Regions from separate parts of the Streptomyces sp. P17 genome, predicted to be linked through region 1. Evidence: riboswitches for the same ligand, from Rfam matches in the RefSeq annotation. Region 1 holds a riboswitch; each other region holds the start of a gene.
The links. A riboswitch is a leader RNA that binds a small molecule or an ion and turns the genes downstream of it on or off. The one in region 1 is predicted to bind cyclic di-AMP.
Positions count from the first base shown of each region.

Region 1 (4,748 bases):
CGCGGGGCGCCGTCGCGGTAGTAGGCGTCCCGGTCCGGCGGCACGTCGAACCTCCCACCGAACAGATCGTCCGGAACCGGCTCCGGAGTGTGATCGTCCTCGGGCGGCGGCGGGGCTTCTTCCTCGTGCCCACGAGGGGTCTGGAGGTCCGCCAGGAAGCTGTCGTCAAAGAGGCTGCTCATCGCTCTCCGAGTCTAGGGCTCCCCACTGACACCCCGCCGCCGCCCTTGGGAACATCGCCCGAATCAGAAGCCGAGGATCTTCCAGACCTGCCCGCCGGGTGTCTTCTCGCCCTCCATGACGGTGCCGTCACGGTCCGCGACCGCCCAGGCCGAGACATAGACCTTTCCGTCGCACGGGTCGACGGTCACGCCCGCCGGGAACGGGACCTTGACATCCGTCCGCTTGCCGCCGGAGACCTTGGTCACGACGCCGTTGAACAGCTGGCTGACGTACAGATCGCCGCTGCCGTTGACGGCGGCCGCTGATCGGGCCGAAGCCGGACTTCCAGCCGAGGATCTTTCCGGCCCAGGGGTCGACGCGCCACACGCGCGCGGTGGGCTTCTCGGTGAGGCCGTTCAGCTCGCCGACGTAGAGCTTGCCGTCGGGGCCGAGGCGAGGGACGTGGGGACGGACTCGCGGCCGTTGTGGTCCGGGAAGACGGTGAAGGGGCGAGCCTTGCCGGACCCGGAGATCTCGACCAGGTCGTTCCCGGCCGCGTCCGCGACGGTCTTCCGCCCGTCGGGCAGGGCGAGGACGGCGTACGGGTTGGACTCCAGGTTCGCCTTGTGCGGGTTGTACCTCAGTTCCACGGCGGAGACGTCGGCGGCGATCCCGGCCTTGCCGTGACCGATGCGCAGCAGCTTGCCGAGGGTGTTCCAGGGCTTCTTCGTGGGCACCCCGGCCTCCGGCGGGACGAAGGTCTCCACGGCCCACACCTCGCCGTACAGGGCGGAGACACCGTCGACGCCGGTGGCGAAGCCGCCGTCCGGGGCGGCGCCCGAGGGCAGCCCCTTCACCACCCTGTGGTGCTTCCACGCACCCCCGTCCCAGTAGATCTTGGTGACGGCGGAGGTGAGACCGATACAGGTCTCGCCCTCAGGCCCCTCCCCGATGCACTTCTTGCCGCCCCGGCCGGCCTCGGCGACGTACAGCCGCCCCTGGTCGTAAGAGAGCTGGCGCGGATTGTCGAGTCCGCTCGCGATCACGCGGACGACCGGGCGGCTTTCCCCTCCCCCGCTCGCGCCCCGGCGGGCGCGATGCCCGCGGTGGCGGCGAGCGCGACGCCGGTGGCGACGACGAGTGACTTGCGCTTCCTCATGCCCGTCACCCCTACTCACCCACCGCGGCTCACACGACCACGGCCGGCTGGAAGCTAGCGCCCGGAAGCGGGCGGACGACGTCACTCCGGAGAAAATACGTACAAGTCGGCGCAGATCCGTCCGGATTGACCACGCCCAACGACGCCCTGACCTAAGGTCACGAAAATGTATCGGGCATATCACCCATCAACCTTCACAGGGGCCACACGAGTTGGCTACCGTGCCGGGCAGGCCGTACGACCCCCACCGGCGAACCTCGCCGGGCCGCGCGGCCTCCGCCGAGTCCGCTGCCCGCCCACGGCAGCCGGAGCCGGGGACCCACCGAACTTGGGGTGAATCGACCCGACTCCCTTACGGGAAAAGGTCGTAGGGCAACCCTTCCTAACCACCCGCCCGAACCCGACAGCTAACTCGGTAGGCGGACCATGGGAAGGAGTCGCCTCCCTTGGCGTCGCACCGCAAGTCGCCTCCGGCGGGTACGCGCGTAGCAGGCATACGGACCCCCGCCCTTGCCACGGCCGCCCTCACCTCCGTGGCCCTGCTGTCCCAGACGGCCAACGCCGGCCCGGCCACGGACGACAAGCCGAGCCTCGAAGAGGTCGAGAAGAAGGTCGACGACCTCTACCGCCAGGCGGAGACGGCGACCGAGAAGTACAACGCCGCCAAGGAGAAGACCACCAAGCAGCGCGAGCAGGCCGACACCCTCCTCGACGGCGTCGCCAAGCGCACCCAGAAGCTCAACGACGCGCGGGAGGAACTCGGTTCCCTCGCCGCCGCGCAGTACCGGACCGGCGCCTCCGCTCCCGGCACCGCGACGTTCCTGCTGGCCGACTCCCCGCGAGACTACTTCGACCAGACCCAGCTGATGAGCCGGATGACCGGCCGTCAGAAGGAAGCGGTCGACGACTACATCACGCAGCAGTCGGCGACGATGAAGAAGCGCACGGAGGCCACCGAGAGCCTCCAGACGCTGAACGAGTCGCAGAGCGATCTGAAGACCGCCAAGTCCACGGTCCAGAAGAAGCTCGCCGACGCGCGGGAGCTGCTGTCGCAGCTGACGGCGGAGGAGAAGGCGCGGCTCGCCGAGACCGAGCGCAAGCGCCAGGAGGAAGCCGCGCGCAAGACGGCCCAACTGGCCCAGCAGCAGGCGGAGGAGGAACAGCGCCGCCAGGAGGCCGCGGAGGCGGCGGCCCAGCAGCAGGAGAACACCTCTTCCGGTTCCGCAGAGACCTCCACCGGCAGCACGGAGTCCGAGTCCGCCGCCGACTCCACCTACGCCGCGAAGGCCGAGAAGGCGATCGCCTTCGCGCGCGCGCAGATCGGCAAGCCGTACGTCTGGGGCGCCACGGGACCCGACTCCTACGACTGCTCCGGCCTCACCCAGGCCGCCTGGAACGCCGCCGGCATCTCCCTCCCCCGCACCACCTACGACCAGGTCAACGTCGGGACCACGGTCCCCGTCTCCAGCGCCCGGCCCGGCGACCTCGTCTTCTTCTACGACGACGTCACCCACGTCGGCATCTACATAGGCAACGGCATGATGATCCACGCCCCGAAGCCCGGCGCCTACGTCCGCGAGGAGTCGATCTTCTACGACGGCGAGGGCTCGATCCACAGCGTGGTACGGCCGGCCTGAGGCGACGCGGCGCGCGCGGGGGTGATTCGGTGCCCCGTTTCCACACCCACGCGCGCGTGCCCCCTCGTAACCCGGGCCGCGCTCCTTAGCATCGGCGCATGTCCGGCACCTCTGCGCTTCGCTCACTTCGCGCCTGGTGGGCGCTGCGTCCTCCGGCGGCCGGGGCCGCGGTGATGGCGACCGGCATTGTGTCGGTCGGCCTGCACCTCACCGGATACGAGGTCCTGTCCCTTATCGCCCTGACCATCGCCTGCCTGGCATGGCTGGGACTCGCGGCGGACTTCGTCGTACGGCTGCTGCGGCAGCCGGAGCGCTGGCGCAAGGAGGCCGGCACCTCCGCCGCGCTCACCGCCGTCGCCGCGACGACCGTGCTCGGCACCCGCTTCTCCGCCGAGGACTGGCAGCCCCTGGCGGCGGCCCTGCTGGCGCTGGCCGCCCTGCTGTGGCCGGGCCTGCTCCACACCGTCGTGCGCCACTGGCACCGCCGCATGCCCGGCGCGGTGTTCCTGGGCTGTGTGGCCACGCAGGGCCTCGCCGTGCTCGGCGCCACGCTCGCCGCGGCGGAGTCGACGGCCTGGCTCGCGCACGCGGCACTGGTGCTGTTCTGGCTCGGTCTCGTCCTCTACGTCGTCGCCCTCACCCGCTTCGACCCGCGCCAGGTGGTGGAGGGCGCCGGGGACCAGTGGGTGGCGGGCGGCGCGCCGGCCATCTCCGCGCTCGCCGGGGCCAAGCTGATCGCCGCCGACAGCGCGCGTCTGTACCTGTGGAACAACGACGCCGACGACGTCCTGCGCCGGGTCACCGTCGCGCTGCTGGTGCTCGACCTCGCCTGGTACGCGGTACTCGTCGTGGCCGAGGTGATCCGGCCACGGACCCGCTACGACGTCCGCCGCTGGGCGACCGTGTTCCCGCTGGGCATGACCGCGGCGGCGACCCTGTCGGTCGCCGCCGCGGTCGACGTCTCCTGGCTGGAAGGCCCCGGCGAGGTCCTGCTGTGGATCGCGGTCGCGGCCTGGCTGGCCGTCGCCGTGGGGGCGGTGCGGGAGGAGCGGGCCTACGCCTCGGCCGCCTCGGCCGCCTCGGCCGGGGAGGCCGGGCTCACGTCCACAGCACCGCGATGAAGATGTTCGCCGTGGTGAGCAGTCCCACCAGGCCGAACAGGTTCTTGTCCACCTTCTCGTCGTCCCGCTTCACATAGACGAGACCGAGGATCACGATCAGCAGGGCCAGCTTCACGCCGATCTTGATGTTGTCGACCGTCTGGTCGTCCGCCTGGTTGAGCCCGACCAGGATCACCCCGGTGACCAGCATCGTCAGCGCGCCGTGCAGCATCGCCGGCACGAAGCGGGCGGTGCCCTGGCCCATCGCCTTCATCTGGGTGAGGAATCCGCCCAGGAGGGAGGCGATGCCGATGATGTGCAGGCCGACGAAGAGATGGATGAGTACGTCCATGAGGCCGGAGCCTAATCAGGGGGTCCTGGGGCGCCCGACACCGGGCCACCTTCCCCGCCCGCATTCCCCGCTCGATGGACCTTGCATATATGCGCTCCATAGCACCCCCTCACCCCCACCCACCCCGAAACCACCACTTCGGTCATCGCACAGCGTGAAGGCGACCGCCCCATTCGCGGATCACGGTCACATACGGTCACCCGGCGATCCCCCCATGGCAGTTCCGCACAACGCGTTACCGACCCGACACACCCAGGTTTAGCGTCCTCCACCAGGTGACCGGCTCCCCACCGCCGCCCGGGCCAGGGGCGGCAGTCGGACACCACCGCCGAGAAGGT
Region 1 is NZ_JAVRBF010000039.1:68,703-73,450, forward strand. Features, by position in the region: gene pcrA (DNA helicase PcrA) at 1-182, opposite strand, end outside; gene RMT89_RS24730 (hypothetical protein) at 246-428, opposite strand; gene RMT89_RS24735 (ScyD/ScyE family protein) at 579-1,208, opposite strand; cyclic di-AMP (ydaO/yuaA leader) riboswitch at 1,589-1,759, shown strand; gene RMT89_RS24740 (NlpC/P60 family protein) at 1,768-2,958, shown strand; gene RMT89_RS24745 (tellurite resistance/C4-dicarboxylate transporter family protein) at 3,057-4,079, shown strand; gene RMT89_RS24750 (hypothetical protein) at 4,057-4,410, opposite strand.

Region 2 (4,748 bases), on a different contig from region 1:
GGGAGGGCGACGACCCGGTGGTCCACGCGGAGGAGGCGGCGCTGGCGAAGATCGACCCGGCGGACCCGCGTCTTGCCTCGGCGACGGTGTACAGCAGCCTCGAGCCCTGCGCCCACCGCGCCTCCCGCCCGGCGCCCTGTGCCCGGCTGATCCTGGAGGCGGGGGTACGCAGGGTGGTCACGGCCTGGCGTGAGCCGGACACGTTCGTGGTGGACGCCGACGGGAGCGGGCTGCTGGCGTCGGCGGGGGTGGATGTGGTGGTGCTGCCGGAGTTCGAGGACCGGGCGAAGGCACCGAACGCGCACCTGCTGGGCTGAGGCGCCGGGGTGTTTCGCCCCCCCCCGCCGCCCCTACCCGTCCCGTCCCCGGGGGCTGCCGCCCCCCGCCCCCCGGACCCCCGCTTCGGGCCTGAGGGGGCCACGTCCTCACACGCCGGACGGGCTGGAAACGCCGTGCCCCAGTCCAATCGGCCCAACCCAGCCTGCGCCCCCGCCCCCGCGGCGCGACGCTGCCCCTATGAGGTCCGTCCGACTTGCCGCCGCTCTCCTGCTTGCCACCCTCCTCGCCGCCTGCGGAGCAACCGGTGCCGACTCCCGCACCATGGCCCGTGCCCTCCCGCCCGACGCCGAGTTCACCCACCCCGGCGTCCTGGTCAGCGCGTCGCAGCTGGCGGCCGTGCGCGAGAACGTGACCGCCGGGAAGCAGCCGTGGCTGAGGGCGTATCTGGATATGCGGGACAGCAAGTACGGGGCCTACAAGTACCGGGCCGAGCCGTACGAGGACGTTCACTGCCCCGGGGGGAAGAGGGCCGGCCGCGGTTGTGTGGAGGAGCGTGAGGACGCCATCGCCGCCTACACGCAGGCCCTGCTGTTCACCGTCACCGGCAAGCGGCAGCACGCCGTCAAGGCCAGGGAGATCATGGACGCCTGGTCGGCGAAGCTGCGGCGGCACACCGGGGCGAACGCCGGCCTCCAGGCCGGATGGGCGGGGTCGACATGGGCGCGGGCGGCCGAGATCGTCCGGAACAGCGACGGCGCGGGCTGGCCCGAGGACCGCGTACGCCGCTTCGAGAAGATGCTCCGCACCGCCCACCTCCCCCAGGTCACCAGGAAGGTCCCCGACGCCAACGGCAACCGGGACCTCGTCACCACCGACGCCGCCATCGGCATCGCAGTCTTCCTCGACGACCGCAAGACCTTCGACGACGCCCTGGCCCGCTTCCGCGACCGCGTCCCCGCCTACTTCTACCTGGAGAAGGACGGCCGCCTCCCGCTCACCCCGGCGGGGTCGAGCATGAACACCCCGCAGCGGCTGGCGAGGTACTGGTTCGGGCAGACGACGTACAAGAAGGGCGTCACCCAGGAGACCTGCCGTGACCTCCAGCACGTCGGCCAGTCGATCGCCGCCACCGCGCACATCGCCGAGACCGCCTGGCACCAGGGCGTCGACCTGTACGGCGAGGCCGAGGGCCGGCTCAGGGCCGCGCTCGACCTGCACGCCCGCCAGCAGCTGGGCGAGTCCACGCCGGGCTGGCTGTGCGGCGGCAAGGTGGAGCGGAACATGGGGCCCGATCTGGAGGTCGCCCTGAATCATCTGGAGGGCCGCCGCGGCGGCTCCGTCCCGGCGGCCCGCAGGCTCGCCGAACAGACCCGCCCGGCCGGTACCGACAACCTCTTCGTCGCCTGGGAGACGCTGACCCACGCGGGCAATCCCGCAGCGTGAAGAAACGTGTGTGCATCGGGTCCCACGGATGACGTACACTGGTTTCAACGACGCGGGGTGGAGCAGCTCGGTAGCTCGCTGGGCTCATAACCCAGAGGTCGCAGGTTCAAATCCTGTCCCCGCTACTGAAGGCCGAGGGCCGGAATCCGAAAGGGTTCCGGCCCTCGGTGTTTCCACGCCTCCTCCACTCGGCCCACACCGTTCGCCCCCCCCGCTCCCGCTCCGGGAAGCCTGGAGGGACGGCGGATGCGGCGGGAGGCGGGCAGTGCGGGCTTCAGGCATGGACGAGGCACGGCGCGTCCCGCCCGGCCGCACCCTCGTACTGCTGCTTCCGCCACTGCTGATCGCGGGTGGGGTCCTCTACGACCTCATCACCCCCCGCGGCTTCACCGCGATCCCCTTCTTCACCGCCGCACCGCTGGTCGCCGCGCCGTTCTACTCCCTGATGGGCACCGTCGTCACCGGAGCCGTCGCCCTGCTCGCCGCCTACGGCGTCCACCTCCGGCTGGGCTTCGGCATGGACGCGGACACGGTCACCGAGGTGGTGACGGTGGTCACCGTCGCCGTCCTGGCCGTCGGGCTCAACCGCGTCGTACGCCGCGGCGATGGGCGGCTCGCCTCCCAGCGCGAGATCGCCGTGGCGACCCAGCGCGCCGTCCTGCCCGACCCCCTGGAGCGGATCGGCGGCTACGCCATCGCCGCCCGCTACGAGGCGGCGCAGGCCGACGCCTTCATCGGCGGCGATCTGTACGCGGTGCAGGACAGCGCGTACGGCGTTGGGCTCGTCGTCGGCGATGTGCGCGGCAAGGGGACGGGAGCCGTCGCGGCCGTGGCCGTCGTCATCGGGGCCTTCCGGGAGGCCGCCGAGCAGGAGGCGAGCCTGGAGGCGGTCGCGCAGCGGCTGGAGCGGGCGCTGGCCCGGGAGGGCTCGCGGCGCGACGGGATCGAGGCCGTCGAGGGGGTCACGACCGCCGTGCTCGCCGAACTCCCGCACGGCGACGGGGTGGTTCGCGTCGTCAACCGCGGCCATCCGCCGCCGCTGCTGCTGTACCCCGACGGCACCGTGCGCCCGCTGCCTGCCCGGGAGCCCGCCCTCCCGCTCGGCATGAGCGGCCTCGGCAACTGGCCCGACCGCGCCGACGACGCCCCCTTCCCGCCCGGCACCACCCTGCTCCTGTACACCGACGGCCTCTCCGAGGCCCGCGACCCGCACGGCGTCTTCTACGACCCGCAAGCGCGGCTGGCGGGCCGCGGCTTCCGCGATCCCGGCACCCTGATCCGGACCCTCGCCGAGGAGGTGCGCCGGCACTGCGGGGGCGGGATGGCGGACGACATGGCCCTGCTCGCCGTGCGCAGACCCTGACCGCCGACCACGCTGATCGTCACCAGGGGTGATCGGATGGAAGCCCTCCGCATAACAACTGACGTACCGTCAATACCTGTGTGACACCTGGGGCTTGGTCAACTCGCCCGATTTAGCGCCCTAGTGACCTGAAAGTCCGGTCCAAAAACGTTAATGATCAAGTCGAACAGCTTGGAATCCGCGCCCCGAGTCTATTAACGTTCGATAACGCAGCGCGGTCGTCCCAGCCGTCACAAGAGTCGGCTCCGTGCGCACGCGCCGAATCCCGTAAGGGAACCGGGGAACCACCACTTGGGGTGAATCGGGCGTAATCCGCCGTGCGGAAACGGCAGATATACGCGCGTAGGAGACCTTCCTGCTCCGAACCCGTCAGCTAACCCGGTAGGCGAGAAGGAAGGAAAGGAGCACGCCCACGTGGCGTCAAACCGGCCTGCCCCCGAGGCCCCGTTCGTGCCGAGCCAGCGCAGTGAAGAGGCCTACGGCTACGGCAGTCACCGCACCGACGAGGGCCCCTGGGAGGAGTGGAACCCCACCGCGGAGTCCATTCGCCCGGTACGCGGCCGGCACCGCGTCGCCAAGCAGCGTGGCGGCGGACTCGCCCGCAGCTCCACCGTTCTCGGCGTCGGTGTCATAGCCGCCGTCGGCGCGGGCGGCATGGCCAGCGCACAGTCCGGCAAGCCGCCGGTCGCGATCACCATGCCCGACCTGCCGCTGATCTCCGACGACACCGCGGACGAGGCGCCCGAGACCTCGTCCACCCCGCTCAGCAGCGTCGGTGTGACCACCGCCGACGCCGGGCAGGGCACCTCGGACGCCGGTGAGGTGCTGCGCGCCAGGATCATGGCCCAGGCCGAGCAGCAGCAGGACCAGGTCGACACCAAGGCCGCCGAGGCCGCCGCCGCTGCCGCCGAGAAGGCCGCCGCGGAAGCCGCCGCCAAGGCCGAGAAGGAGGCCAAGGCCAAGGCCGCCGCCGCCAAGGAGAAGGCGGAGCGGGAGGCCCGCGCCAAGGCCGAGGCCGAGCGCCTGGCCGCGCTGGCCAAGCAGTTCGCGCTGCCGACCTCCTCGTACACCATCACCTCGACCTTCGGTGAGTCCGGCTCGATGTGGTCCTCCGGCTACCACACCGGCCTGGACTTCGCCGCTCCCACGGGCACGCTGATCAAGGCGGTTCACTCCGGCACGATCACCTCCGCCGGCTGGGACGGCTCCTACGGCTACAAGACCGTGCTCACCCTGGAGGACGGCACCGAGATCTGGTACGCCCACCAGTCCTCGATCAGCGTCAGCGTCGGGCAGAAGGTCACCACCGGGGACGTCATCGGCCGCGTGGGCGCGACCGGCAATGTCACCGGCGCCCATCTGCACATGGAGGTCCACCCCGGCGGCTCCTCCTCCGGCATCGACCCGCTCGCGTGGCTGCGCGGCAAGGGCCTCACCCCCTGACCTCAGCCCCCGTGTGAACCCCGGCGGTCCTGACGACGACCCCCCGACGTCAGGGCTGCCGGTTTTCGGTGTCCGGGACTCCTCTCACGACCGGTACGGGTTGTGCGCGGGGTACGGACCCGCCGGGTACGCCGGATAGGGCTGGTACGTCGGCTGCGACGGGTACCCGTACACGCCGTACATCGGCCATGGCGCCGCCACCACCGGCACCGGCGGGGCC
Region 2 is NZ_JAVRBF010000022.1:93,043-97,790, forward strand. Features, by position in the region: gene RMT89_RS16595 (dihydrofolate reductase family protein) at 1-317, shown strand, start outside; gene RMT89_RS16600 (alginate lyase family protein) at 517-1,722, shown strand; tRNA gene RMT89_RS16605 (tRNA-Met) at 1,774-1,847, shown strand; gene RMT89_RS16610 (PP2C family protein-serine/threonine phosphatase) at 2,003-3,085, shown strand; cyclic di-AMP (ydaO/yuaA leader) riboswitch at 3,332-3,488, shown strand; gene RMT89_RS16615 (M23 family metallopeptidase) at 3,500-4,528, shown strand; gene RMT89_RS16620 (PrsW family glutamic-type intramembrane protease) at 4,613-4,748, opposite strand, start outside.
Region 2: another riboswitch for cyclic di-AMP. It lies ahead of RMT89_RS16615 (M23 family metallopeptidase); the one in region 1 lies ahead of RMT89_RS24740 (NlpC/P60 family protein).

Region 3 (4,748 bases), on a different contig from region 1:
TCGATCAGGCGCTGCTCGGTGGCGTCGTAGCCGACCAGCTCGGGGCCGATCTGCTCGATGACGGCGAGGACGGCCTTCTCGACACCCTTGCCCTGGTAGCGGTTCGGGTCACCGTCGCGGAGCTCGATGGCCTCGAAGGCGCCGGTGGACGCGCCGGACGGAACGGCGGCACGACCCGTGCTGCCGTCGTCGAGGCCGACCTCGACCTCGACCGTGGGGTTGCCTCGGGAGTCCAGGATTTCCCGGGCTACGACGACGTCGATGGACGGCACGAGCATCTCCTTCTTGGGATGTGACGCTGGAAGTGCGGGGCAGTGAGCCTTGCGACTAGAGCCTAACCGCCTGAGGGACATCGGCCAGCCGACCGACCGTCCCGTGGACAAGGACAGACGGTACTCATTGTTTCTCAGCGGAACAAAGGAACGGTGAATTACCGGAAAAGAAAACCCCGCCCCGGTGCGTACGGGGGAACACGCACCGGAGCGGGGAGCCCGTGGGGACGGGGGTGGCCCTCACGAGGCCTCCAGTATGGAGGCCACGGATATGAGGGTCCTGTGGTTCGGCTACGGGATTACTTGAGGTCCAGCTGCTGACCGGGGTAGATCAGGTCGGCGTCCTCGACGATGTCCTTGTTCAGCTGGAAGAGCTTCTCCCAGCCGCCCTTGACGTCGTGCTCCTCGGCGATGGTGCTGAGGGTGTCGCCCTTGACGACCTTGTACTCGCCGTCGCCCTTCTTGACCTTCTTGCCGGTCGGGGTGGTGACGGTCTTCTGCGCCTTCTGCGCCGGACGCTCGGTCGAACGCGAGGCGGGCTGCTCCTCGGTCGAACGGGTCTCGGTGCTGGTCTCGGCGGAGCCGCCGGTGTACGCGGCGCTCGACAGGCCGGTGCCGCAAACGGGCCAGGCGCCCTTGCCCTGGCCCGCGAGGACCTTCTCGGCGATCTCGATCTGCTGGGCCTTGGAGGCCTGGTCGGCGCTGGAGGCGTACTGCGTGCCGCCGTACGCGGCCCAGGTGGAGGCGGAGAACTGCAGACCGCCGTAGTAGCCGTTGCCGGTGTTGATGGACCAGTTGCCGCCGGACTCGCACTGGGCGACGGCGTCCCACTCGGAGGCGGTGGCGGCGGAGGCGTTGCCGGCCGCCATCAGCGGGGCGGCGACAGCGGCGCCGGTGACGCCGGCGATGGCGATGGCGCGGGTGGCCTTGGACGGACGACGGTGCTTGCCCTTACCGGAAAACAGCATGGATCGATCCCCTCACCGACGCCTGCGAGGTGAGCTGTCGGGTTCGGGCCGGTTGAGTTGCCCGGCCGCGCACTCGTGCGCGGCTTCACCCCAAGCCGGTGCCGTCTGTTGAGCTGCCTCAACTGCCGGTCCCGGCGCTTACCTTGGGTCCCCCGCTCCTGCCTACGGCGCATGACGCGACGACTGTTCCCGTACGGCCGCTGGCAGGATTCGGCGTTGCGGCAGCCGGGGCTCGTGTTGGCGAGCGGTCCTGACCGTAGACAGGCGATCCGCGGAATTTCAAAGACGATCAGGGCTTCTGAGACTCATCCCACACTTTCGCCAAACCGGACATTCGGCGCGAAGCGTGACGTGAACTACCCCTGCTTTTCGACCGGTTCGACCCCTACTTCAAGGGTCTGACCGGGAAGGATGAGGTCAGGGTCGGCGCCGACGGTCGACTTGTTGGCGGCGTAGAGGCCGCGCCATCCGCCGTTCAGGTCAAGAGAGTCGGCGATGCCCACGAGACTGTCGCCCAAGCGGACGACGTACGACCCGTCGGTGGCGCTCTCCTCGGTGGTTTCCTCGGCGGGCTCGCCGCGGTGGCGGCCGGTGCCGGTGGAGCCGGTGCCGGTGGAGCCGGTGTCGGTGAGGGCGGAATCGCCTTCAGTCTGACCGGAGTTGTCCGAGTTGTCCCGCCCGGAAGTGGCTGTGGATTCGCTGTCGGTTCCCTGAGAGGCGTCACTCTCGGGGGATCCCGAGGGCTCCGCCGACTCCGTGGCGTCAGGAGACTCGGGGGACTTGTCCGACTTGGTCGAGTTGTCCGTCACCTCGGGTGACTGGGGCGCACTGGACTTCGCGTCGGAGGAGTCGCCATCGAGGGAGTCCAGCAAACCAGACGAGTCGGGCGAAGCGGAGGAGTCGGGTGAAGCGGGCTCATCGCTCGCCACGCCCGTGTCGATGTCCACCGAACCCGACTCGGCGTCAAGGCCGGAGAGCGGGCCGCAGGTCGGCCAGGCGGCGAGACCCTGGTCGGCGAGGATGCGCTCGGCGACGGCTATCTGCTGGGAGCGGCTGGCCTGGTCCGCGCTGGCGGCGTACGTCGTGCCGCCGTACCGCTCCCAGTTCTCCTGGGTGACCTGGAGACCGCCGTAATAGCCGTTGCCGCCGTCCTCGCTCCAGGAGCCACCGCTCTCGCACTCCGCGACCCGGTCCCATGTGGTGCCCTCGGCCGCGCTGGCGCCCGAGGCGCCGAGGAGCGGGATGGCGATGGCGGAGCCGGTCACTCCGGCCGCGACGATGAGAGCGGGAGCCTGGCGGGGGCGACGGTGACGACCGTTCCCGGAGAGCATGCGAGGGCCTTTCGGAGACAGCGGGGACCGGCGCGGTGCCGGTGAGGCGAGGCGCCGCGCTGACGAGTGAACGTATCGGCAGACGATCACTTGTCACAAGTTAATGCCGCGCAGATCACGTGAAGATCACAGACTTGAGGGTGTGTCACGTTTGACCTGACGGTCCGTCGAGCGGGCCTGGGCGTGGGCCGGTTCAGGCACTTGGGGTGAACTCGACCGGAAGCGTGCGCAATCCGCGCATGATAAGGCCGCCGCGCCAGCGCAAATCGGCCGGTTCCACCGCGAGTCGGAGGTCCGGGAGGCGGGTGAGGAGCGTGGCCAGCGCGGTCTGGCCCTCCAGGCGGGCGAGCGGGGCCCCCAGGCAGTAGTGGATGCCGTGGCCGTAACCGAGGTGCTGGTTGTCACGGCGGGAGAGGTCGAGCGTGTCGGGCTCGGCGAACCGCTCCGGGTCCCGGTCGGCGGCGGCGAGAACGACGAGCACCGGGTCACCGGGGGCGATGTCCTGGCCGCCGATGGTGAGGGGCTGCGTGGCGAAGCGCCAGGTGGCGAGCTCGACGGGGCCGTCGTAGCGGAGGAGTTCTTCTACGCCGGTTTCGAGGAGGGTTGTCTCCTGTGCGGCGAGGGACTGCTGGAGTCGGGCCCGCTGCTCGGGGTGGGTAAGCAGGGCAAATGTGCCATTACCGATCAAATTCACCGTGGTTTCGAAGCCGGCGAACAGAAGGATGAAGGCCATGGCGGCGGCCTCGTTCTCGGTGAGGTGCTCGCCGTGGTCGGAGGCTCGGATGAGACCGGAGATGAGGTCCTCGCCGGGGGCGGGGGTGTCGGGCAGCGCCTCCCGCTTGCGGTGGATGAGGTCGGCGAGATAGCCGCGCATCTTCTTCACGGACCGCGCGACTCCGCCTCTGGGGCCGCCCTGGTGGCGGATCATCATGCCCGCCCAGTCCCGGAAGTCGTCCTGGTCCTCGCGGGGGACGCCGAGCAGGTCGCAGATCGCGTAGATGGGGAGCGGGAAGGCGAACTCATGGATGAGGTCGGCGCTTCCGGTGTGCGCGAACCGGTCGATGAGCTGGTCGGTGAGCTCCTGCACGCGCGGCGCGAACTCGGCGACCCGGCGGGGCGTGAACGCCTTGCTGACGAGCCGTCGCAGCCGGGTGTGGTCCGGCGGGTCGATATTGAGCAGATGCGTCATCAGCTCGGCCTTGCGCTCACCGGGGATACCGGTCTTCCCCTTGGCGTGAGCGGGCTCGTCGTGATGCGCGGGGTTCTTGCTGAGCCGCTGGTCGGCCAGGGCCTGCTTGGCATCGGCGTAACGGGTGACCAGCCAGGCCTCCACCCCGCTGGGCAGCGTCGTCCGGTGCACGGGGGCGTGCTCGCGCAGCCAGGCGTAGGCGGGGTAGGGGTCGGTGGCGAACTCCCAGGTGAACAGGTCGGGGGCGGGGGTGCCGGGGGCCGGTGCCGGGGCGCCGGGGGCCGGTGCGGGGGTGCCGGGGGCCGCTGCGGGGGTGCCGGGGGCCGGTGCCGGGGCGCCGGGGGCCGCTGCGGGGGTGCCGGGGGCCGGTGCCGGGGTGCCGGGGGCCGGTGCCGGGGCGCCGGGGGCCGGTGCCGGGGCGCCGGGGGCCGGTGCCGGGGCGCCGGGGGCCGGCGCCGGGGTGGGGTGGTCGGTCACTCCTTGACGGTATCCGGCGGCGTTTCGAGGGTCTCTTCGAGTGCCGGGTCGTGGTGCCGGCCGAGGATCAGGTCGACGCCGATGCGGACGGCGCGCTCCGACGACAGTGCGGGGCCGGGGGCGGGCGGCCGCTTCGGGGCGGCCTCGGCGCGATGCCGCATCAGGGCGGCCACGAGCTGTTCTTCCCCGAGGGCCGCCCGAAGCGCGGGGAGAACCTCGCCGGCGGAGGGCTTGCCGTTCTCGGCCGCCACGCCCAGCCAGTGCAGGGCCCGCGCGAGCAGAAGGAAGCCCAGTAGTTCCGCGGGTTCGGGATTTCCCGCCTCCGCCGCTGTCTGGATATAGGGGATGGCCTCGGTCAGCTCGCCCTGTTCGAGGAGGAGATACCGCCCGAGGGAGTCGGCCATGCTCGGCTCTCTCTCCGCGAGCCTGCCCCACCAGCGCCGCGCCTCCGGGGCGTCGCCGGCCCAGGTCGACAGAACGGCGAGGATCGCATCGGCGCCGAGTTCGCCCG
Region 3 is NZ_JAVRBF010000015.1:22,612-27,359, forward strand. Features, by position in the region: gene eno (phosphopyruvate hydratase) at 1-272, opposite strand, end outside; gene RMT89_RS12245 (transglycosylase family protein) at 572-1,240, opposite strand; cyclic di-AMP (ydaO/yuaA leader) riboswitch at 1,245-1,420, opposite strand; gene RMT89_RS12250 (transglycosylase family protein) at 1,597-2,571, opposite strand; gene RMT89_RS12255 (cytochrome P450) at 2,765-3,997, opposite strand; gene RMT89_RS12260 (hypothetical protein) at 4,234-4,748, opposite strand, start outside.
Region 3: another riboswitch for cyclic di-AMP. It lies ahead of RMT89_RS12245 (transglycosylase family protein); the one in region 1 lies ahead of RMT89_RS24740 (NlpC/P60 family protein).